4 regions of the Paenibacillus sp. PK1-4R genome follow, and region 4 is predicted to be linked to each of the others. Evidence: riboswitches for the same ligand, from Rfam matches in the RefSeq annotation. Region 4 holds a riboswitch; each other region holds the start of a gene.
What was found. A riboswitch is a leader RNA that binds a small molecule or an ion and turns the genes downstream of it on or off. The one in region 4 is predicted to bind cyclic di-AMP.
Positions count from the first base shown of each region.

Region 1: linked by a shared signal. The riboswitch ahead of QNO02_RS17415 (3D domain-containing protein) and the one ahead of QNO02_RS00525 (C40 family peptidase) in region 4 are both predicted to bind cyclic di-AMP.
Region 2: linked by a shared signal. The riboswitch ahead of QNO02_RS06960 (HAD family hydrolase) and the one ahead of QNO02_RS00525 (C40 family peptidase) in region 4 are both predicted to bind cyclic di-AMP.
Region 3: linked by a shared signal. The riboswitch ahead of QNO02_RS10230 (C40 family peptidase) and the one ahead of QNO02_RS00525 (C40 family peptidase) in region 4 are both predicted to bind cyclic di-AMP.

Region 1 covers NZ_CP126535.1:4,025,972-4,032,116, reverse strand. The annotation lists gene QNO02_RS17430 (M20 family metallopeptidase) at 1-1,000, opposite strand, end outside; gene QNO02_RS17425 (ABC transporter substrate-binding protein/permease) at 1,184-2,647, shown strand; gene QNO02_RS17420 (amino acid ABC transporter ATP-binding protein) at 2,634-3,356, shown strand; cyclic di-AMP (ydaO/yuaA leader) riboswitch at 3,575-3,771, shown strand; gene QNO02_RS17415 (3D domain-containing protein) at 3,774-4,445, shown strand; gene QNO02_RS17410 (polysaccharide deacetylase family protein) at 4,550-5,341, opposite strand; gene lpdD (prenylated flavin chaperone LpdD) at 5,496-5,837, shown strand; gene QNO02_RS17400 (PspA/IM30 family protein) at 5,949-6,145, shown strand, end outside.
Region 2 covers NZ_CP126535.1:1,652,603-1,658,747, forward strand. The annotation lists gene QNO02_RS06935 (nitrogen regulation protein NR(II)) at 31-666, opposite strand; gene QNO02_RS06940 (hypothetical protein) at 694-897, opposite strand; gene QNO02_RS06945 (urease accessory protein UreF) at 1,164-1,865, opposite strand; tRNA gene QNO02_RS06950 (tRNA-Leu) at 2,292-2,374, shown strand; gene QNO02_RS06955 (glutathione peroxidase) at 2,522-3,001, opposite strand; cyclic di-AMP (ydaO/yuaA leader) riboswitch at 3,372-3,547, shown strand; gene QNO02_RS06960 (HAD family hydrolase) at 3,663-4,061, shown strand; gene QNO02_RS06965 (HAD family hydrolase) at 4,255-4,938, shown strand; gene QNO02_RS06970 (Nramp family divalent metal transporter) at 5,076-6,145, opposite strand, start outside.
Region 3 covers NZ_CP126535.1:2,323,951-2,330,095, forward strand. The annotation lists gene QNO02_RS10205 (YkvI family membrane protein) at 1-487, opposite strand, end outside; gene QNO02_RS10210 (xanthine phosphoribosyltransferase) at 692-1,273, shown strand; gene QNO02_RS10215 (hypothetical protein) at 1,371-1,700, shown strand; gene QNO02_RS10220 (hypothetical protein) at 1,820-2,038, shown strand; gene QNO02_RS10225 (carboxymuconolactone decarboxylase family protein) at 2,180-2,509, shown strand; gene QNO02_RS10230 (C40 family peptidase) at 2,582-3,046, opposite strand; cyclic di-AMP (ydaO/yuaA leader) riboswitch at 3,052-3,183, opposite strand; gene pelA (pectate lyase) at 3,603-4,565, shown strand; tRNA gene QNO02_RS10240 (tRNA-Leu) at 4,704-4,788, shown strand; gene xynC (glucuronoarabinoxylan endo-1,4-beta-xylanase XynC) at 4,935-6,145, opposite strand, start outside.
Region 4 covers NZ_CP126535.1:108,723-114,867, reverse strand. The annotation lists gene QNO02_RS00545 (transglycosylase domain-containing protein) at 1-667, shown strand, start outside; gene QNO02_RS00540 (YwhD family protein) at 870-1,373, opposite strand; gene QNO02_RS00535 (M1 family metallopeptidase) at 1,475-3,466, shown strand; gene QNO02_RS00530 (hypothetical protein) at 3,477-4,328, shown strand; cyclic di-AMP (ydaO/yuaA leader) riboswitch at 4,574-4,711, shown strand; gene QNO02_RS00525 (C40 family peptidase) at 4,715-5,185, shown strand; gene QNO02_RS00520 (GNAT family N-acetyltransferase) at 5,541-6,035, shown strand.

The DNA.
Region 1 (6,145 bases), 3.0 Mb from region 4:
CAACACGGATGTACGGATGGATTGCAGGACATTTCAAGGAAACATTACCGATGTCCATGGAGCCATGATCATTACCACTTACAATCTCTTCTTGCGGGATGCCGAGTTCCATGAGATTTTGACTAAACGCAGCTGAGAATGCTTCATTGGTAACCATCTCGTCATAGGACGTTTCATAGTTGGATGTCACCAGCTTGCAACCTGTCTGGAGAGCAGATCCTTCAGCAATCTGAATTACACGTTCTGTGAGGATATTCAGTTCTTTGCGAGTTGCTGCCCGTACATAAAACTGCGCAGAAGCATAGTCAGGAATGATATTTGCTGCCTGACCTCCGTTGTTGATCACACCATGAATCCGAACGGTGCTTTTCACTTGTTGCCGGAATGCATTGATTCCGTTGAACGTTTGAATGACGGCATCAAGAGCATTAATACCTTCGTGCGGACTTGCAGCAGCATGTGAAGATCGGCCATGGAATTCAAATTGCACAGCGTCAATCGCCAGCGAGCTGCCTGACTTTTCGTAGGCATAATACGGATGCGCCATAAGGGCAACATCACAGTCATCGAACAAGCCTGCTTCCGCCATCGGAACTTTGGCACCACGTGTCTCTTCTGCGGGTGTACCAAATACTTTAATCGTTCCACCTACTTCGTCCAGAATGGATTTCAGCCCAACAGCAGCTCCAAGACTCATCATACAGATCAGATGGTGACCACAAGCGTGACCGATCTCCGGCAAGGCGTCATATTCACACAATAACGCAATGGTAGGGCCGGGTTTGGCGGCTGAATAGGTTCCGATAAAGGCTGTCTCCAGTCCAAGGATTGGAGCCTCTACAGTGAAACCGTGATAGACCAGTTCTTCTTTTAGACGAGCAGAAGCAAGGAACTCTTCATTTCCCAGTTCGGGATTGGCACCGATATATGATGAAATGGCTTTAAAACGGGAAGCATATTGATCAATAACCGTCAGTATCTGTGATTTGTTAGATGTCATTAGTAAACTCCTTATGCAAAAATGAAAATAATTCATTGATTATATCATGTTTGCTTCAATTTTTCAGAAACAAGTCAAGATTTGTAATGTCAAAATGCATTGCATAATCATGCATTGTACTTTATAATGACTCAGTCATCAACATGAGAAGCATACAAAGTATTGTAAGGGGAGAGAACAAGGTTGAAATTAATAAGTCGTTACACCATGATGCTGTTGACCTTTGTTATTCTGCTGACGACTGCCGTTCCTGTGGCATTTGCAAGTGGAACTACAGATAATTCAAGCAGTAAAAAGCTGGTGCTCGGTACTAGTGCCGATTTTGCACCATATGAATTCCATAAAGTGATTAATGGCAAAGATGAAATCGTCGGCTTCGATATTGAGATCGCCAAAGAGATTGCCAAAGATCTTGGCGCTGAGCTCGTGATTGAGGATATGGGCTTTGACGGTCTTCTGCCTTCATTGCAAAGCGGGCGTGTTGATCTGGTGATTTCAGGTATGACGCCGACGGATGAGCGGAAGAAAAGTATCGATTTTTCCAACACCTATTATAAATCAAAACAAGTGATTATGGTTCGCAATGTGGATAAAGACAAATATCCAACTATGGCAGAACTTGAAAATGCGAAGATTGGCGTCCAGAAAGGCTCCATTCAGGAAACGATCGGACAGAGTATTCCAGGAGCGAAGCTTACTGCGCTGGATAAAATCTCGGATATTGTGCTTCAACTGCAAACAAAACGCATTGACGCGGCAATCGTTGAAGATACCGTTGCTGCAGGTTATCTGGACGATATCATTGGACTTGCTGCTGCTGTTCCGGACGAAGAGCAAGCAGAAGCCGCAATCGGGATTCGTAAAGGTAATACCGAGCTGCTAGCTGCAGTAAATGGAACACTGGAGCGATTGAAAAGTGAAGATAAAATCAATCAGATGGTGACGGACGCCAGCCTCTTGATGGCGGATAAAGCGAACAAATCACAAAATATTTTCCAAGTATTCTGGGAGTACAAAAGTTTCTATGCTACAGGAGTAGGATACACACTTCTGTTGTCCGCACTGGGTGTTATTTTCGGGGTAATTATCGGATTAATCATCTGTTTGTTCCGTTTGCATGACGCTGCAATCTTGCGCTGGATCGGTACTGCTTACGTTGAAGTGATTCGTGGCACACCGATGCTGGTACAATTAATGATTATTTACTATGGTTTTTCCCTGAGCTTTGGCATTAACTTTACTGCACTTCAGGCAGGTATCATTACACTTTCAATCAATAGTGGTGCATATCTGGCGGAGATTTTCCGTGCAGGTATCCAAGGTGTGGATCGTGGTCAGTTGGAGGCAGCGCGTTCCCTCGGAATGGGCAGAGGTGCAGCAATGCGTTACATTATATTGCCACAAGCCTTCAAAGCTGTATTACCAGCGATCGGTAATGAATTTATAACTATCATCAAAGAATCCTCCATTATCTCAGTTATCGGTATGGTGGATATTATGTATCAGGCAAGTGTAGTCAAAAACATTACGTATCAAGGCTTGAGTCCATTTTTGATTGCAGCAGCCATCTACTTTGTAATGACGTTCATTTTGTCCAAGCTGCTGGGACGACTGGAAAGGAAGTTGAGTGCAAGTGATAGACGTTAGACAATTACACAAATCTTATGGAAATAACGATGTGCTTAAAGGCATTAACGTGACAATTGGCAAAGGTGAGGTTGTCGTAGTCATCGGCCCTTCCGGTTCAGGTAAAAGTACTTTCTTACGTTGTCTGAATCTGTTGGAACAGCCTACCTCGGGTGAGATTGATTTTGAAGGCGTGTCAATCACTGATCCGAAGCACAACATTAATGCAACTCGGGAAAAAATGGGCATGGTGTTCCAGCATTTCAACCTGTTCCCACACAAAACGGTACAGCAAAACATCACGATTGCTCCAATTAAAGTGAAGAAACAATCCACTCAGGAAGCGGAGAAAATTGCTGCTGATCTGCTTAACACCGTGGGCTTGTACGATAAAAAAGATACATTCCCGAATCAGCTGTCTGGTGGACAGAAGCAGCGGATCGCCATTGCTAGAGCATTGGCCATGCAGCCGCATGTGATGCTGTTTGACGAGCCTACTTCGGCACTGGACCCCGAGATGGTCGGTGAAGTGTTGGATGTCATGAAACGTCTTGCAGAAGGCGGGATGACGATGGTCATCGTAACACATGAGATGGGTTTTGCACGTGAAGTGGGAGACCGGATCCTGTTCATGGATGGCGGGGTTATTGTAGAAGAGGGAACACCTGATGAGGTGTTTGGAGCACCAAAAAATTCACGTACACGTGATTTTCTTGCGAAAGTACTCTAAACGAAGTGATCAAATAGCGTTACTGACTTCGAGTCGGTAACGCTATTTTTTATGGATAATAATCACGTATGAATTCGAAAAAGTAACTATTCTGTTACCAAATGTAAAGTATCGGATCTCCCAACTTTTCTAAAGTATCCAGTATTCTTAATTATGCTTACATGCTAAAAAACCATTTGGTAAGAATTACTACAAGTTCAGGTTACAAAATTGTGATATATTGAACTCTGCCGAAACTTCCGGACAGGGAGTGCGGGGGATGTAACGATGCAGATTGTGCAGGGGGAAGATCTACAGCACACTGCTTGGGGTGAATTAGGGGTACATAACGTTTTAAATGTAATGAAGAACCTATAGGGTGGGCTCCTCATCCGAATCCGACAACTAACTTCGCAGGCACAATGAGGGAGGAAGACCATGATTAACAAGAAACGTATAGCCAAAACAGCAGTAGCATTATTGACAACAGCAATGCTCATTCAAGCCGTTCCGGCTCACGCCGATTCAGTTCATGTGGCCAAAGAAGGGGATACCTTCTACACCTTATCAAAACAATATGGAGTAGCAATGAACACGTTGGTTAAAGCAAATAACGACATTTCACCTTACAATATTTATGGTGGTTTGAAAATTACGATTCCCGGTAAGGCAAACAATGTAGCTGCCGCGGCGACGGAGAGCAAGACCCAAGCCAAAACGGTTACTACAGCAAGCTTGGACGTTAACGCAGATAACAAAGTGGTTCAAGCCTGGGGTAAAACATTTGATTACAGCAAAGCTGTGAACGTGAAAGCAACGGCATACTCTGCAGATCCGTCTGAAAATGGAGGATGGGGTGCAGTCGATTATTTCGGAAATGACCTTGAACTGGGTACGATTGCAGTTGATCCAAGTGTAATTCCACTCGGAACCAAAGTACTGGTAACTGGTCACAGCCATCCAGGATTGCCAAAACAGGCTTTTGTAGCCACAGCGCGTGATGTGGGCGGTGCAATCAAGGGTCACCGGATTGATATCTTTATCCCGGGTAGCAAACAGTCCGTAAGCACATTTGGTTTCCAGGATATCGAGCTGTACATTCTTAAGTAGAAAGTAAATTACATCTAACGAATTCAAACAGGGTGTCTGCCAGTCGCTAATTTGCGATTGAACAGCACCCTTTTAATATTGCATTATTTGCTATCACGGTCATCTTAATCTTTGGCCTTTGGCAATCCCAACATCTCGTCCAAGGTGACCAGTTCATATCCCCGGTTACGCAGTTCTTCAATTATTTCAGGCAATGCCTCAATCGTACCGTTCAGGTTAGATCCCACACCGCCTCCTGCATGTTGCAAAACGATGGAGCCAGGTTTCACGGCAGATAGGATGTTATCCTTCACCTCTTCCTTGGAGAGGCCTTTCCAGTCCAGTGAGTCAACGTTCCAGTTTACAATGCTATAGTGTTGTCTAGCAGCCCATTGCAGCTGTTCTTCATTAATGTCTCCATAAGGCGGCCGAATTATCTTGGGCGTATATCCCGCCAAATGTCGAATAATATCCCCGGTATGTAAAATTTGTTTGCGAAAGGCATTCATCGACAGCTTACTGAATTCAGGATGATTGTAGCTGTGATTACCAACCATATGCCCTTCCTTAACGATGCGTTTCACCAGATCCGGATGTTTCTCAGCACGACTACCCACGATGAAGAATGTAGCTCTGACATTGTATTTCTTCAATACATCCAGCACTTGTGGAGTAAACCGTGGATCAGGTACATCATCAAAAGTCAGTGCAACCTTCTTTGTTGAAGGACCATTGGTTTTGAACGTATCGGCATATTTTTGACGTAACTGTCCCAATGTCAGTTGTTCTTCTTCCGCAGAATCCGAACCTGATACTGATTCACTTGGCGGGCTTGAAACATCCCGCGATGAAACTGGAGCATGATATCCTCCGAGAAAAATAACGATAACCATCAGCATAATGAGGCGTACGCGCATAATAACGGCCTCCTTTTCCAAAATGACGTTCTTCTTGGTATGCCCGGGGGTTTCATAAAATATGCGTAGTGTGAGAAGTTTCATTGCGGATTTAGCTTATGACAGCCATAATTCCTCCATATATAACATATAGAAAAGGATAGGTGGATAGGATATGAGTACATATGATTTGAAATCCATACGTTTACAGGTGATTGAAGCAGGAGAGGATAAGGTTTTTCTCGTTACCGGAGGAAAGGCGCATATTGGCGCCGTAGCCACGTTCTACGTGGATCATGAGCGCGTCAGCGGGACGACGGTACATATTCCTGGGCATAAGGAACAAGAGCTGTGTGAGCGGCTTGCCCGAAAGGCTGCCCTGCAGCTGAAAGTAACCGTTACGGTGATCATGGGTATTCATTTTGATTCCATCACGCGGATGCAGATCGACGAAATCGTGCAGACTGCAGAGAGGTTGATGGAGGATCATTTGAACAAAGATAAACGAACTTCCTGACATAAGAGCCATCGAATGTTTTGATTTTATTTGCTAAAATTGAAACGAGTTGTAGATTGTTACGTATGTATGTTTATATACGATGTAATATCGACTAGGAGGAATAACATAATGTCCATTTTCAAACGTTTGCGTGATCTAACCATGTCTAACATCAACTCCATTATTGACAAGGCGGAAGATCCAATCAAGATGACAGACCAATATATCCGTGACATGCAAGAGGATCTGGAAGATGCGGAGAAAGCAGTAGCTCAACAGATCGCCATTGAGAAGAAATTCAAGCAGTTATTCGAAGAGCAGGAAGC
Region 2 (6,145 bases), 1.5 Mb from region 4:
TTGTAGTTAGTCGGCGAGTGGAGGAAGGTTTCAGGAACGCTTGTCCAGGATATTCGAGTATTTGGGATATAACCGCCGGATGCATTCCGGACAGATGTCATGGGTAAATTCGGCGTGGGTATGCTTCTCTAGATAACTCTCAACGGAGTTCCAGTGTTCCTCTTCGTCCTTGATTTGTTTGCAGACGGCGCAAATAGGCAGCAGTCCGCGCAATGTGCGCACTTCAGACAATGCCTTCTTCAATTGGTGTTCTGTCTTTCTCTGTTCGGTAATATCCATGTGTGCAATCAAAGTGAGATCGGTATCCTGAATTGAATTTGCATAAGATAGAGGGGTGAGTTCTACACGAAACCACCTCTTTTCGTTGTATACAGTATACACGCAGATGTCATATGTATGATTTCGATTAAAGGGTATTCCGCGTTCTTTCAAATTCTGTGCGACAAGTGCCATGTTAGCGTTCTTGCCTCGTTTTGCCCAGGCTTCCGTCAGATGCAGGTAATGTCTATGATTACTGTGTGTATCCGGGGATGGTGAGCATTGACCGAGTCCCTGTTGCCAGGCACGGTTACAACTTTGGATAATCCAATTGTGATCAACGATGATGAGCTGGTGACGTATGGACTGGAACGACAGCCTCTCCAGATCGGATGTAACATGTCTCATGGATGGGACCCTCCTTTGGCAGAAATCTTATCTCAGTTCATCTGGAATATCCAAAATATCAGCGACCAGGTGCCTGAATCGGGTTGCTTTGCGTGTGCCGTGAATAAGATTGGATAAACGATAGGGTGGGATGCCATGCTGTTCACAAAAGGTCTTCTGGTCCACTTGAAGTTCGGTTAGCCGTCGTTTGATGGCCCATCCGAACGGTGTAACTGGTTTTTTCTTGTTCAAAAGGGTTCACCCCTGGTTAGAATGTAGTATTCAGCCGCCCTTTCTTCATGTAAAATATATAGAAATGCGAGCTGTATGTTTCATTATATACGTAAATTCGTCATCTAACAATTAAAAAAGACGGAAAAAAGTGTATTTTGTGATGAAAAATGGCGTAAATACGTAAATAAAACAAATAAAATGACAAAAAACACGTCGGCAAGGAGGTTGCCGCGTGTTTTTTAGTTTGTTTGAATAAAGGGGAGCAGGTATGAGGAGGAAGAGGATTAGGCCCTGTAGGCATGAAGTCCAGCTCCAAGCATATGGAAACTGGGGAAAAATGATTTCATGGACATCGAGGTTGGCTGTGCCAGTCCATCCGCAGCCGAGGCGCTGACGGTCTTCCATTCATTCTCCAGATCTGTGGCCAGGCGGACCATCAGATCCTTGGTTGTATCGTTGTTCAGGGGAATGACTTTGGAGGCTTCGGTTATGCAGGCATTCATGGCTGAATGCAGGTAACCAAGGACCGCCTCCTCGACCGGGATGTCGAGGTGGTGGTTAATCCAGGCGTGAACAGTGGAGAGGCAGCCAACCGAATCGTATTTGGCAAAGATCTGTTCGAGCTGGCTGAATTCAATCCAGGGGTGCAGAGCGCGTGCAAGTCTGATCAATCGTTTACCCATGGCGGCAGCTTGTTCTCTGAGATCTCCAGGGGTTCGCTGAACATGGACGAGCTTGTCGATTAGAGCTATCCGCCATGTATCCTTGTGATCTGCTGCGGTATAGATGCCTTTGATGGCCATACCTTCTAGACGAACGATGCTCGGATGCAACTGACAACGCATGAATGATTCGAGATCTTCAGCATTACGAATGGTACCCTCCCTGATATGGATATCCATGCCGAAGGAATGGGTGAACCCTCCAACCTGAATAGAGGAATCAAGCAGTTTGACATAATCGAGCAGCTTATTCCCACGGTTCACAATCATTCGCCTCCTGTGTTCGTTAAATGTCACTTAAAGTGACATTTATATTCCTTTTTGTTTGCATTATGTTTAAAAATCCGAATTATATGATAGTTATCATCCCATAAATGTCCGCTTTTTGTCAATAGTATCAGTTGAATTTAATGTATTTAAATCTGGAATTCAATATTTGTGTTATTTTATATAACATTTAAAGTTAAATATCTGCGAAGTCTAGGGAGGACTAGATATAAATGAATCAATAAGATCAGCTCAATCCGGAAAGGAGGGGATCAAATCTAATGTATGCAGTTCAAGGGTAAAGATGACGAGATTATGCGATTTTTGATGAAAATGCCTAGCTGAAAAAGAAGTATTAAAAAATACTTTACTTTTGGTTCTGAACCCGGTATAATCAATTCTGTTGCCGATTATTTACGACATGCGGTCGTGGTGGAATGGCAGACACGCTATCTTGAGGGGGTAGTGGGCGTATGCCCGTGGAGGTTCGAGTCCTCTCGACCGCATCATATGAACGATTAAAAAGAAGCTTTCCATTAATGGAAGGCTTCTTTTTTTGTCTTTTTGAACAGTTTGACATCAAAGTTGATAAAAAAGGCCATCCATTACCGGGGCAATGCTGCTCTACCTTCCGGCTACGGGTGGCCAATGTATTATTTTTGCAGCAAGTTCTTGATATCTTCTTCAATCTTGTCCGGTGTTGTTTTGGGAGCATAACGTTTAATTACCTGTCCGTTCTGATCCACAAGGAATTTGGTGAAATTCCATTTGATTGCTTTGGAGCCGAGCAGGCCAGGAGCTTCTGTGCTAAGGTGCTGGAAGAGAGGGTGAGCGCTTGAGCCGTTCACATCAATTTTCTCAAACATAGGGAAGCTCACGCCATAATTCATCTGACAGAACTCGGCGATATCGTCGGAAGATCCTTTTTCCTGGGCAAACTGGTTGCTTGGAAAACCAAGGACTTCAAATGGCGCATCCTTGAACTTGTCTTGCAATTCTTGCAGACCTTTGAATTGAGGTGTAAGGCCGCATGAGCTTGCAGTATTCACAATCAGTAACACTTTGTCACGGTAGTCGGACATTTCAACTTCTTGACCGCGAAGGGTATTCACTTTGTAATCGTAGACTGTCATCTAAATCGCCTCCATGATATCATCTGATACCTCTTATTATATTGGTTACAATTAAATAATGCAAAACTAATATGGTGTTAAATGAATCAAAAGAGGCAAGTTGTGCAGAATGCGTGAATGAAATGCGTAGTGATTTTCGTCAGAGTGAGAATTAGATAGATTTAAAGAGAAGGATAGAGTATGACCTTGTTGTAAGCGCTATTATATGTGAGTATTGCCGAAAATCTGTCGATTCGGTGATCTGTGCGGACTTTACACCGACATGGCGCGGGTGTATGATTCATAACGTAATTTCAATTTAAACTAAATTGTACCTGAAAAACGAAACAAACGATAATATCGCTCGATCTTATTTTAAGATATACGAACGATGTTTTAATCGCTGAGTTTCCATTCATTGATGAGTGGGAAACGGGGGAACCAACAGAATGCGCTGTCCAGGACAGTAGGCATTCATGGGGTGAATTTTCCGGTGACAGCCGGAAATAGGGCGACTCTCGCGCCCGAATCCGTCAGCTAACCTCGTAAGCGTTAAAGGGAGAGGCAACAAGCCGTACGCTGGTTCATGGCGTTTTCGCCATGGGTTCTTTAAGAAGCGTTCGGGAGGCCTTGGTCCCCCACGCTTCTTTTTTGTTGTCTTTTCACGCCAAGGGAGGAACGAATGATGGATACTGAGATGATCTTAGTGACTGCTCCAAATGAAGCAGGACGCAAATTTATCAAATTGCTGATGTACAAAAAAATGCCGTTTGCCGTTCTAACCAACAGTGCAGGGGAAGAGCGCAGACTCCGTAGAATCGGAGTAGAACATGTCATTCGCATGAATACGGCTGCAGCTCAAAAATGGTTTTTGCCGCAGGGCAGCGTAGGCAACGTGTTTATTTTCGAGAACAGCCTGAATCTGACCTGTCGTTATTTACAGATCTGCCGTTCATGGACATCGAAATCCCTGTGCGTCATTACAGAGCAGAGTCATCCTAAGGGCATCTATCGGGGCATGGGCGCAGACCGGATTGTATATTCGCTCAATGGGGAAGTTGGCTTTCTCCTCAATGGGTAATGCCATAGCTTGTGATTGCTCAGGTGTAAGGTGCCTGTTATAATTGAATGTATCGATAAACGGAAATTTGAGGAGACTCATGCATGATGGTGAGTCTTCTTTTTTATGGTTTTAAAGGTAGTTCAAGACTTTTTGAACACGAACTTTTAGATTTGGATCAGGAATCACCTGTGGCTTACAAGGAGGAATTGGCGTGCCGGATGTAGGTGGATTGAAATGGTTGTTTTTTGATGTTGGAGATACGCTGGTGGATGAATGGGAGCCGGTTGATGATATTATCGGACAGTTCGTCCGTGAAGCCTGTGCTTTGGGATATCCGGTAAAGATTGAGGCGGTACGCGAACTGTTCGCGAACTGTTACCGAAAATATGAGCAATGGCCTATGAGAGTGGCGATTCACACATTCGTTGAAGACGAGGGACACCAGAAACAGATTCAGGACAAGCTGAAGTTTCAAAAAGATCTTGAACGTCCTTTTCCTTCAGCGGATTCCGTTCTTCAGCAGTTGTCACGGTATTATCGTATTGGCATTATTGCCAATCAGAGTCCTGGAACGGAAGAAAGACTGGAGAGCTACGGCTTGCGGAAGTATGTTGATGTTCTGGCGTGTTCGGCTGAAGAAGGAGTGTCCAAGCCAGACCCTGAGTTATACGCTGTGGCCTTGAAGCAGGCCGGTTGTGAACCGGAGGAAGCCGTCATGATCGGCGATCGGATCGATAACGACATTATACCTGCTCGGAAGCTGGGCATGCGTACAATTCGGATTATGCAGGGTTACGGAAGATTCCAGCCAGACCGATCGGATGACGAACGTGCGGATTGGACTGTTAATTCATTGGATGAACTCCTGCCATTACTGGTGCCCAATCAGGATTAGATAATTGTTTATTAGAGTTTAGCGTTTTATTATAAAAGGAAACATGTTGCTGTATTGCAACAATAAAGGCTGATCAACTTGGGTATAGAATACCGCAGTTGATCAGCCTTTTTAGTATTTAGTCGATAAGAACGAGATTAGAATAACCGAATCGTCTGAATGATCAGATATACATTCAGCACAACGATAATCGCGGCAATGACCCATGATATGATTTTGAGCCACAATTTGTTGGCGAATGCACCCATGCTTTTTTTATCACTCGTGAACATCACCAGGGGAATTACAGCAAAGGGTAATTGAAGAGACAGCACGACCTGGCTCAAAATGAGCAGTTCTTCTGTGCCATGTTCTCCTGCAATGGCTGTGACAATTACCGCCGGGATGATGGCGATCAGACGTGTGACCAGTCTGCGCAGCCAAGCCGGAATTCGAATGTTCAGGAAACCTTCCATAACGATCTGCCCAGCGAGTGTACCTGTAAGGGTGGAGTTCTGACCTGATGCTAACAGCGCCACACCGAACAGAATACTTGCAACCGTAGTACCCAATAGAGGTGTCAGCAGATGGTACGCATCTGCGATCTCGGCAACCTGTGTCATACCAGCACTGTGGAATACAGCAGCAGATACAATCAGGATGGCTGCATTGATGAACAGGGCCAATGTCAGCGCGATTGTAGAATCCATGGTCGAGTACCGAATGGCTTCTTTTTTGCCCTGTGGTGTCTGTTCGATCTGACGGGTCTGCACAATGGAAGAATGCAGATACAGATTATGCGGCATCACGGTTGCTCCGATAATACCAATGGCAATATAGAGCATGGCCGGGTTTTGCAGAATCTCGACATTTGGCACAAAACCGTGGAGCACACCTCCCATATCCGGTTTCGCCAGAAACAGGTCAATACCGAAGCAGAGGGCAATGGTTGCCATGAGCACAATGACGAGAGTTTCCAAAGCGCGGAAGCCTTTGTTTTGCAGCACAAGAATCAGGAGTACATCAACTGCGGTGATGATAACGCCGTATAACATGGGGATGTTAAATAACAGCTTTAACGCGATGGCAGAACCAATGACCTCAGCCAGATCGGTAGCTGCAATGGCAAGCTCACACAGTATCCATAACATCATGACAACAGGCATGCTGAATCGTTCACGACAGGCTTGAGCCAGATCCCGTCCAGTGACGATGCCGAGCTTGCCAG
Region 3 (6,145 bases), 2.2 Mb from region 4:
GGATCGTACTGGTGATCATGAGCAGAGATAACAGGAGCATCATGGGCACGACGATGCTATTCATTTGTAGGATGGCCTGAATGCCCCGACCGAGAAGCAGATATGTCCCTACAAGTGTGACGATCAGACCTGTCTGATAATGCAAACCCAGATGTTCGACAAAAACGGAACCTGCTCCGGCAAGCATGACACTGTTCACACCAATGAGAATGAGAAGGGTTACCCAGGTGATCCATTTGCCTGCCTTGTGGCCGAATAAATGTTTGTTCAGATCCTCATAAGAGCGGGACCCGGTATCATGAGCGATCAGCATCATTTTGGTACCTAACCAGACAAAGAGCATGGTGGATAAGCCTATGGTGACGGTGGCCCATTTGCCATACTGGGTAAAAAACTGCAAAATTTCCTGCCCTGTAGCGAAGCCGGCTCCGACAACCGTTCCGATGTATGTAAATGCGATCTGCAGCACCCGAAATGCCTGTTTCATGTGTTTCCCCTCTCAGGCCCCTGTTTAGTTTGGACATGCGGGTACCATGGTACAAGGTATGCTTGACCCACGAAAGTCATGACAATCGATAATGAGCTTTGGCTTGAATTGCGTCCCAAGGAAAGCGCCCAGGCAATTTCGCTTGAACTTATAGATAGATATATGATACTTTTACCTCATAGGATAGGCTTGGGAGGTCAAATCATGGAATTATTGAAACAACGAATTTTACAAGAAGGTGTGGTTATCTCGGATCAAGTATTAAAGCTGGATGGTCTGTTGAACCACCAGATTGATCCTGCATTAACGATGGAGATGGGACGTGAGTTCGCTGCCCGTTTTCGTGAAAGTGGAGTAACTCGGGTAATCACGGTAGAATCCTCAGGGATTCCGGTTGCGTTTGCCGCAGCCTATGAACTTGGGGTGCCACTTGTATTCGCCCGTCGCAAAAAAACACTTCTGGCTGATCCTGATGCTTACTGTGAACGTGTACCGTCCTTTACCAAAGGAATTGTAACTGACATTATGGTATCCCGCGAGTTCATTCATGAGAATGACCGTATTTTGTTCATTGATGATATCATTGCCAATGGCGATGCCGCTCGTGGCGTCATCAAAATTATCGAGCGTTCCGGTGCGGAACTTGTCGGATTCGGCGTTGTGGTCGAGAAAAGTTTTCAGGCAGGGGCACGCACGATTCGTGAACAGGGTATTCCGGTGGAAGCCTTGGTACGCATTCGTTCCCTGAACGATGGTACGGTACAATTTGACGATAACGAAATGTGACATTTTAAAGGAATAGGGCCTATTTTTTGAACTATGCCTTTGCATGACCGCCGATTTCATTTATAATGGGGTTATGTTAGGGAGAGGAGGCAACACCATGGGGAACCAACCGGCAACAGAACAATTTTTCAATGATAAGCTGGCGGAATCGAAAGTTCATTTTGAACGTGCCCTGGATTGTAAACATACGGAATTCGATGACCTTTATCCCTATATGATTGAACATCCTCAATTTTTCTGGTACAAACGCTATGTTGCCTGGTCAGAATTACTGACGATTGTAGGCTTGTGCGAAGAGTTGTCCTTCTCTTGGAAAGAACAATTTACACCGCATCAAGTGGAGTACCTTGAAGAACGTGTGATGTCCGCCAAAGTGCTTGATTTTTGGTTCGAGAAGAACGACAGCAAAGAGCACGCGCAGCGGTAACTTTCAGTCGGGACATAATTTCGAATGACATGACAGTCCAATACAGTCACGTGAGACCTAAATGACATTTCATTTAGGTCTCTTTTTGTAAATAAATTTGGAATATAGGAGCCATGAAGATGATCAGTGATACAGAACTGGACGCCCTGCGTCTGTCAGGTGAGAAAGTAAGAGTAGTACGGGACGAGCTGGAATCTAACGATGTAACCGGGATTGTTGTTGCCTGGGATGGCGAGCAGGTACTTATCCGTCGTCAGAATCGACGTGTCGTTAAGCTGGATCGCAGTTACAAATATCAGCTGTTCAGTGAGCCGCGCCAGAGTCCACTTAGTGAGTAACAGCTTATAATTATGGCAGAGCCATGAGCGTTAAATGTTTGGAATTACCATGATTTCTTGGAATAATTGACTCACTCGGGAGAGAAGATAGGTACAGTGAGGAAGATCTGTAACTATAGCCGAGAGGGTGTGCTACAAGCCATGACATTGATGAATGATAAAGTTCATGCCTACAAGGATCAGATTGGAGCATTAAGCGATGTACTGCCAGGTGTGGTGAAGTCATATCATGAGTTTACGGGAGAATGCTTCCAACCAGGCGTGATTGATGCCAAGACAAAACAGCTAATTGCACTTGGCATTGGATTATTCGCCAACAATGAGGTATGTACCTTCTACCATGTAGAAGAAGCACGTGCCAAGGGTGCAACAGATCAGGAGATTATGGAGACCGTAGCCGTGGCCGGAGCTGTTGGAGGAGGACATGCCCTGTCTCAGGGCGCGATGCGAGTGCAGAAGGCGCTGCATTAATAAGCAATGCAACATACATTTTAAGTACAAAAAAGGCATCCGGTTAATAACCGATGCCTTTTTGTATGTGAATTACATTTTACCTAACATTTTATCATACATAAACTGTCCAGTTACCCGACGTGCTGTTACATAGCGGTCATTGAAGTATGGATTCGATAACTTCGTGATGCTTACACCTTTACTGCTGGAGGCATGAGCGAATTGTCCGCCGCCGATATATACACCTGTATGTGAAATGCCTTTGCCTGTTGTGTTAAAGAACACCAGATCACCTGTCCGAACATTGCTTTTGGCTACCGGAGTACCTGCTTTGGCTTGCTGCTGAGAAGTACGTGGCAATTCAATGCTGTATTTGTTGAAAAGATATCTCATAAAACCAGAACAGTCGAAGCCGGCTACAGTCGTGCCACCCCATTTGTAAGGAATACCTGTCATGTTGTTCACTACGGAGTTGATACTGCTTGCCTCTGTGCTTGTTGCCCCGGATGTAAATAATACAGCTGCTCCAAAAATGGAGATAATCAGTTTTTTCAAAATCAATGTTCTCCCTTCGATGCCTACGGAGTTAGCTAAGGGTTCGGTAGAAGGTTCCCTATATTTCCTATGTATAAGAATAATTCACCCAAATTGGTTCCCCCGTTTTCAAACATGAAACTCGGCAATGAATAATTAAGTTTTTGTAACTATTTGAAACTATATTGCATAAATGCGTAATTGTCAAACCCATTTAAAACCCTTCGTAATACCTCAATGTTAGCGGAATTAAGGTTTTTATATGAAAGAAGGGATTAAGTTTGGGTGTCATTCATGACAAAAACGTCATTATTGATTCGTTTAAGACGAATTTGGATATATAAATAGGTTTGTCATGAGTTAAAAGAACTATCCCGTTATGTAGAATTAGAGAGATTATATTCATTAAGTTGCATATATTGACAAAAATCGATTTTTTGCATATTATCTGATTATCCAATCCACATATTGGATTAAAATTGATTTTATTATGCGATAAATACAAATAAAGGAGGTTTGGGGACGCTTATCATAGGTAAAGTAGAAGTGGCAGATTTATAAAAACGAACATAGGAGAGTGTTACATTTGAAAGCGAAGAAAATAATTACTTTTGTCCTGGCATGTACGATGGTGTTCTCAGCAGTTGGAATGGCAGTTCTCCCTGTAGGGACGGTATCTGCTGCGGATGCATCGGGTACTACAGCGAGTATTTCTGATATTTTGAAGAACCAGCTGCCAGATGGAGGTTGGAGAAAAGATTATAAACAGACAAGTGGAGAGTGGGCGAAGTCCACGATAGACAACAAGGCTACATACTCAGAAATTAGAAGATTGGCGAAGGAATTTAAAAAGACGAATGATCCGCGATACTCCACAGCTGCAATCAAAGGAATTAACTTTTTGATCAACATGCAGTATTCAAACGGAGGATGGCCACAGGTCTACCAAAGCTCCGGATATCACAAGCACATTACCTATAATGATGATGCCATGATTAATGTAATGATCATGCTGGATGAAGTAGCAGCCCGCAAAGGTGATTTTTCATTTATCGACAGCACACTTGCTAACCGCAGTAAAAATTCAGTTGCCAAAGGTGTGGAGGCGATTCTGAATACACAAGTCGTTTCAGGTGGTAAGCTGACAGCATGGGGACAACAACATGATTCCAGTTCCCTTAAACCAGCGAGCGCAAGAATCTACGAAGTGCCATCGCTGACAGCTGGAGAGAGTGTAACGATTGTTAAATTTCTAAAAACCAGACCTGCTAACGCTAAAATTACCGCATCCATTAAAGGAGCTGAGGCTTGGTTTAACAAGGTGAAAATTACGGGTTACAAGTATGAAAGAGCTAATGGAGACAGTAAAATTATCGCAGATTCCAAAGCTGCACCAATTTGGGCACGCTTCTATGAGATCGGAACGGATAAACCAATCTTTATTGGTCGTGACGGGGTAGTTAAATACAAATTAAGTGATATTGATAAAGAAAGAAGAGGCGGTTATGCCTGGTATGGCAACTGGCCTTCCAAGCTGTAATTTGTAGTTAAAGGTAAAGCCCGAATCGACATGGATGTCTGGTTCGGGCTTTATTGTTATTATTTTCAGTGTTGACATGATAGATTCCACATGATATATTATTTCTTGTCGCCGATATTGATGACGGAGATACAATATGCGGTCGTGGCGGAATTGGCAGACGCGCACGGTTCAGGTCCGTGTGGGCTAACCCCCCGTGGAGGTTCGAGTCCTCTCGACCGCATCTAACAAAAAGACTCCTTAAGCTAATGCTTAAGGAGTCTTTTTTTGCATTTTTTGATATAACACTAACTTTAGACTTGAGTATCCAAGAGGTTACTACTTAGCTGCTCTTACAGCAAATGGTCTTCCATCAGCCATATGGAACTTTTATTGCGCTGCGGTAACATTAATGCTGTCAATATTCGGTCCTTCCGATCCGGTGGTAACCACTTTCAATGTATTGGTCCCCGTGTTCATGGGGACCTGTATTGTTTTTTCAACCCAAGTGGACCAGCTTCCCGTAGCCGGAAAGGGTTCGTTGCTGATGACTTTGGTTCCGTTCACAAAAATGTCGAGGTTCCGTGTTCCACTTTCCAGCGCATAACGAAACTTTACGTTTTTGGTACCTGTTGTAGCGTTATTAATGCCGTTCCATTGAATGGCTGAACCAGTCATCGCATTAAAGTTAACATACCCGGAGCCAGTGTAACCGGGGTAGATTGTTTCAATGGCAGCTTCCGTAAGTGACGTTCCGGTCTCAGCTTCATACGTAGTGCCACTGCCTGTATTCCCGCCGCTATTTCCGCCAGTAATGTTGGCAACAAATGTTGTTACGCTCTGAGGCGGGAGCTGTGCCGTGAAGGCTCCATTGGATACGGTAAGCGGGGTTCCGCTTGCCAGGTTTCGACTGCTGTCCGTAATCCATGAGGACACAGTGGAGGCATTACCATTCTGCAGAACGAATTTTTGGCTTGTGGCTGAAGTTCCACGGTTAATCGCCACGACGACAACTTTGTTATCACCTTTGTAGGCTGAGACAAAGGTGTTCGTATCCGGATTTTTCGTTGCGTCGACTCGCAGGTAGCCTGGACGCACGAATTTGGAGAAATGAGCCATATTATATCCGCGTTTGCTTATGGTACCGTCCTCTTTCATCGGACCATACTGTCTGCGGATGTACCACCACACATAGGCCTGGAAATCACCTTCTACCATGGCATTGTGCATGTGATAGGAAACGTCCAGTGCTTCAGGCCAGCGGTCTGCTGAGTTGTTGTCACTATTCGGAACGTACACCTCAGTCATCCACAGTTCTTTACCGGCTCCTTTTTGCTTAAAGAGAGGGTAGGCAAAATTCGAAATCTGGGTTCCATACGTATGTGCTCCCAGTATGTCCATGTTGGCAAGTGCCTGCGGGTCATTCAGGATTGGGTCGGATATATTCTTTAAATACTGGAAGGATTCAGGCGCCATGACTCTGGTACCTTGAATGGACCCGGCATTTTCTTTCATGAATCGAAGGATCTCTTGTGGAGTCCACCAGGTCCAGTCATGAGCATAATCCGGTTCATTTTGCACAGAAATGGCATACAGATCTA
Region 4 (6,145 bases):
GGAGATGGCGTCGGCCTTTTCCGTCATTGCTGCCGGTGGACAACGGACGCCACCTGTTGCCATTCTACAAGTGACCGATGCCGCAGGACGTGTACTCTATGAATCGCCTCAGACAAAGGCTGAGACCGTTGTGGAACCTGCGGCAGCTTATGTACTGACACGTTTAATGGAGAGTGTCTTCGAAAATGGAGGAACGGGCAACCGGGTGTCTAAGGCGATCAAACGTCCGGTAGCGGGAAAAACGGGAACAACCAACACGGATGCCTGGCTCGTTGGATTCACACCGGAGCTGTCCACCGCGGTATGGGTTGGGTACGACCAAGGCAAAGCCATCTCAACTTCGGATGGCCGCCGGGCGGCTCCGATCTTTGCCCAGTTCACAGAGCAGGCACTTGCGAGTGTACCACCCAAAATTTTCACCGTGCCTGATCATGTCGTAAGTGTCTATATCGACCCGGAATCCGGCAAGCTGGCAGGCAACGGTTGTGAAGAGAAACGGCTGGAAGTTTTTATTGATGGTACTGAACCGACTGAGGTATGTCATGGCACGACGGATGATTCGGATTCTGGAGAAGATGAGAAGACCCGTCAGGTACAGAATCAGCAAGGCATACAGGAAGAGAAACATTCCTGGTGGGGAGATTTCAAACGTTGGTGGGTAGAATGACGCAAATGCGCGATGACTTAGTTGCGTCACCTTTAACCGCTGGTTATATTGGACATTTGAAATATTCACTTCGGATGAAAACTCATATTTATTCAGATCAATGAATACTGTTGATACACAAGCAAAAGACCCCCAGCCGAACTTTCCGGTCAAGGGGCCTTTTGCTTTTTTTGCTTTTATACTTTGTTGAAAATGATCTGCCTTAGGCGAGTGCTTCCTTCAATACATCTGGAGAAGCATTCCACCAGTCTTCGTTGTGTGAGATCAGCAGTGTCTTAAGTGCAGCTCGAGCTTCAGGTCCAAGCTCATCCAGCATGAAGCGACGCTTCAAGGCATAATCCATGCGATTCACATGTTCCGCCAGCAGTTTCCATCCACGTCTTGCTTCCGTATCAATCCACATCTCACATGCCGTTGCTCCACCATACAGTTGGCCTTCCTCCGTGCGATCGACAGCTACCCACACCAGCCATACCTGGCGTCCGTTGGGCACATCTTCACGATTGGTAGAGAACTTGATATTGCGTTCCACTTTGCTTTTCGCATGCATCGCACCGATATCGATTTTGGCTTCGCCATTATCAATAATGACCGGGGAAAGGTTATTCAGATCAATGGAGCCTGCACCGAAGCCTTTATGCTTGCTTTTTGCACTAACGATATTCAAGGCAATCTGTTTTTTGCCGTTTTGCTCGTTTTGGTCCATGTTTATAGCCTCCAAGGGTTGATACAAATATTTTAACTAATAATTGTCCCATTGCAAACATATACATGCTGTAGATGCTTGTCAACGGGAGGTATTTAACGATGATTCCACGACGCGCCAAGAGCTGGCTCACTGCATCCCTGGCCCTGTGTGTACTTGCCGGAGGGATATGGATCACTCTGGGTTATAATCGCTCAACTCATTCAGAATTGCCAGTACTCGCCCCCGAATCGGGCAAGCCCAAGGCAATAGCTCCAACCCCAGCACCTCCAGAAAGTGTACAGACCCCTACAGCCGAAGTGTACAGCAACCGTGTTGTGGAATATCACATGGATGTGAAGCTGGTCGAAGGAAACGTATTGGAAGGGACTCAGACGATCACCTGGACTCATCCAGGCAAAAAAACCGTCAGCGAGCTTTACTTTCATATGTACCCCAACGCCTTCTCTTCTGCTGACACCACCTTTATGAAGGAATCCGGTGGAAAGCTTCGGGGTGATGTTATGCCTACCAATGGTTATGGCTCCATGAACATTACCGAAATGAAAACGGAGGACGGGCTCTCTCTGCTGCACCGGATGCAGTATGTGCAACCAGATGACGGAAATATCAAGGACACCACCCTCATTAAAGTACGTTTACCCAAACCGGTCAAAGGCGGGGAAAGTATTACACTCCACACCCGATTCGAAGTGAATCTGCCAAAGATTTTTGCCCGGATGGGAACTGCTGATGATTTTGTCATGGCTGGTCAATGGTTTCCCAAATTAAGTGCCTATGAACCTGTGGGCAGGCGTGGACGAACAACGGAAGGCTGGAATCTGCACCAATACCATGGCAATTCAGAGTTTTACGCCGACTTCGGTATATATAGTGTGCGTATTCGGGTGCCTGAAACATACAAAGTTGCTGCTACCGGATTTCCGACGCAACAAGCCGTGGTGAAGAACGGAGAAAAGGTCTATCAATTCTATGCCGATGATGTGCATGATTTCGCCTGGGCAGCTTCACCGGATTTTGTCTACGCCGAGGAACCCTTCTCTGCACCCAATGTGCCTGGTGTACGAATCAAGTTATATTTGGACCCTGCTCATCAGGATCTGAAAGAACGTTATTTCTACGCCGCGAAGGCCGCACTAGCCAATTATAGCAAATGGTTTGGCCCATATCCTTACGCAACCTTATCCATCGTAGTTCCACCCAAAGCGGGGAACGGTGCTGGAGGTATGGAATACCCTACGCTAGTTACGGCCTTTGGAGCCGATGATACTACCCCAGGTTATGACCTGGAACGTACCGTAGTCCACGAGATCGGACACCAGTACTTCTACGGCATGGTTGCCAGCAACGAATTCGAGGAAGCCTGGCTGGATGAGGGGTTCACCTCTTATGCAGAAGACAAACTGATGGAGCAGGAATACGGATTGATTCCGAATCTGCCGGTACAATCGGGACTGGTTACGTCTCCGTCATCCTTAACACAAGAATCTTGGAAGTTTGATTCACAGAATGAGTATGCAGCCAATGTCTATACACGTGGCAAGCTTGTATTGCTTGGGATCGAACATCAAGTCGGGGCGAAAACGATGGAACGCATTCTCTCTACCTATGTGAAGAAGTACCGCTTCAAACATCCCACTTCGGCTGATTTTCAGAACGTTGTGGAACAAGTGACCCGCACTTCCTGGTCTGATTATTTTGATCAATATGTCTATGGTAACGGGATGGCTGACTTTGCTGTAGAGAAGATTCGTGTTACGCCCGTACAGAAAGACGGTCAAACATTGTACGAGTCATCCGTGACGATCGCAAAAAAAGGGAGTGATTACAACGCCGTTCCTGTTCGCATTGCTTTTGAAGACGGACATATCCTCACCAAGCAATGGAATGGCAAAGAAGATCGCATCACCTATAAATTAACTCACACATCCCCCGTATCCTGGGCCATGACCGATCCCCTGTACTCGATCGTGCTGGAGAACCGCCATATGAACAATTTCCTGAAATCCGGACTGGATGAGCGGACGAAGTCCCGCTGGAACATGAGTGTAACCAAACTAATAGAAGCCATATTCGGAGGTCTGTCATGGTGAGGTGGAAACGGTGAAAGCAAAAATACGTGAAGGCTGGTTTCTCGTCCGTCAGCATATGTTCATTGCCGCACTCTTATTTCTCTATCAGCTCATTTGGGGATATTTCTTCTATCGAATGGTACAATCGGCGGTCATCCCCCTACTCCTGCGCTATCCAGATTCTGATGCCGGGGAGCTGAGTACACTTTTGTTTAAAATGGAAAGTCAACTTAACCTGTCTACTCATCCGGAGGTTCATCGTTATCTGTGGATTCTAGGGGGCATGCTGCTGGTTCGCATGTTGATCAGCCCCCTCATTCAGGCAGGACTGCTCTACTCACTTCAGCACTTTAATTCTACAGAAGAGCGCATCCCCTTTGTCCGCGGAATCAAAAATCTGTGGAAACCGATGCTACTGCTCCACACCATACGTACTTTATTGATACTTCTGCCCGCCTACTGGCTCTTACCGAAGCTCTACTCGATTCTCATGGACGGATTTCATTCCCTTCAATTACTTTTGCCTGGTATACCTTATGTTGCTGCCTGGATTGTATATGGTTGGATCATCCACCATGCCATACTCTACATGCAGTTCGGTGTGTCGGCACCAGAAGGAGAAGGCGGGGCTCACGGTATTCTCAAAGCACTCTGGATTGCACTGCGTCATCTCATCGCTGTAATCGGCATTGCACTCCTGCTGGGCGGAGTACACCTGCTCGTCTTTGGGTCATTCACTTCAGCCTCATGGTTATTAACGGGACTTACCGGACTTATACTACAACAGACGTATCCACTTGCTAGATGTCTATTAAGTCTGTGGAAAATATGCAGCCATTTCCGATTATGGCAGTCCAAAATATCCAAAGGTGAGAGCAGATAGTTTAAAAATTGTTACCATCGTATGTTAAACTCACGGCCTAATATGTACTTATAAATAGGCAAACCTCAACCTTTCCCCGTCAAAGGTCGAGGTTTTTTTTGCTAAATTTGTTGCTAAACGTTGCCAAAGCCGTACTCCTCTGTTACAATAATCGCAGTGAGTTTTTAGTAACAACTTTGTAATCTTTACATTCATATTTGTAACTACTTAAAATTAAATCGTCATTTCTTGATTTCGCAGGTGCATAACTAGCATAGCCAAATTCCTGGCACCTGGGAAGCGGGGGAACCAGTTATGGGTGAATTGATCTTGCTACAGAGGGATCATAGGGGACCTTCAACCGAATCCTTAAGCTAACCTCGCAGGCGTTGGAAGGGGAATATCTCTTGTTCAAGAAGAAATTAACCGCAGCTGTACTTAGCATCACATTCGCTTTATCGCTTGGTGCAGGTAGCGCATTCGCAGATTCAAAGATGGACACAGTAATTGATTCAGCAATGGGAACTACATACAAAAGTGGGGGAACAACGCTTAACGGCTTTGACTGCTCCGGATTTACACGGTATGTATTCGACAAGTTGGGTATTGATTTGGCACGCCAATCCAGTTCCCAATTCGACATGGGCGATTCCGTATCACGCATGGAAATGAGAGCTGGCGATCTGGTGTTCTTTAATACAACAGGTAAAGGCGTATCACATGTAGGAATCTTTGTAGGGGATGGAAAGTTCGCACACTCCTCTTCTTCCAAAGGCGTTACGATCAGTGCATTGAGTGAAAGCTATTGGGCCAATCGTTATGTTGGCGCGAAACGGATTATGAGCACGGACGCATATGAATCACTGGCCCTTGACTAGGGACAAGCTGAGCAACATGATGCTGTAACCATTAACCATACTGGAACGAAGCAAGAAGCATAACAGAACCGCCGGATACATTCTCCGCAGGAATGTATCCGGCGGTTTTTTTGTGCTTCAATCCTTATGCATGTTGCAAGTTATACTCAGGGCATATCCTGCGACATCAACAGGTTCATTTTGCGTTCGTTCGTCCGTGCCCTTATGATGTTTTTACCCATCCCGTTATAATATAAACGGAATTACCGGAACTTTTGTTTCATTTTTTTTCTTGAGAAGGAAGACTTGCTAAATGAACATCTCTTTTGTAGAGTGGACAAAGAGTTCTGTTTCAAGGAAAGGAGCATGCAGGTGTATGAAGGAAACCCCTGTGACGTTTCACGTTGTACCCATGCGAGAAGAACATGCGGAGCTTATCTGCAGTTGGCAGTATGACCCGCCTTACAATATCTACAGCTGGCTCCCCTGGGACCAGATGAAAGCTCTGGAAGTGGAATTCGGAGATGCACAGCTGCGGCAGGAGCAATATGCGATCGTCCTGGATCAGAACGATCGTATATGTGGGTTTGCTCAATACTTCCCACTTGAAGGGGTAACCCGGATTGGCCTTGGCATGCATCCAGAGCTGTGTGGTCAGGGTCAAGGGACAGCTTTTGTCACTGCCATTGTACAGGAAGCCATTCGCCGAAATCCCACGAACGAGATTGATCTGGAAGTACTCACTTGGAATGCTCGTGCCATTCAAGTCTATCTGAAGAGTGGATTTGTCACCCAAGATACATACGAACGACAGACCCCAAGCGGCTTGAAGCCCTTTCACTGTATGGTTTATGAAGGGCCTCGCGGTTAGAATCCATTGCAAAACAACTAAATTTGCCCCTTGTTATGTGATTAGTTCAAAAAATTCCCACAAAATGCTATGATGTCAGTACAGGTTCCGTTATAATGATATGGATAGTT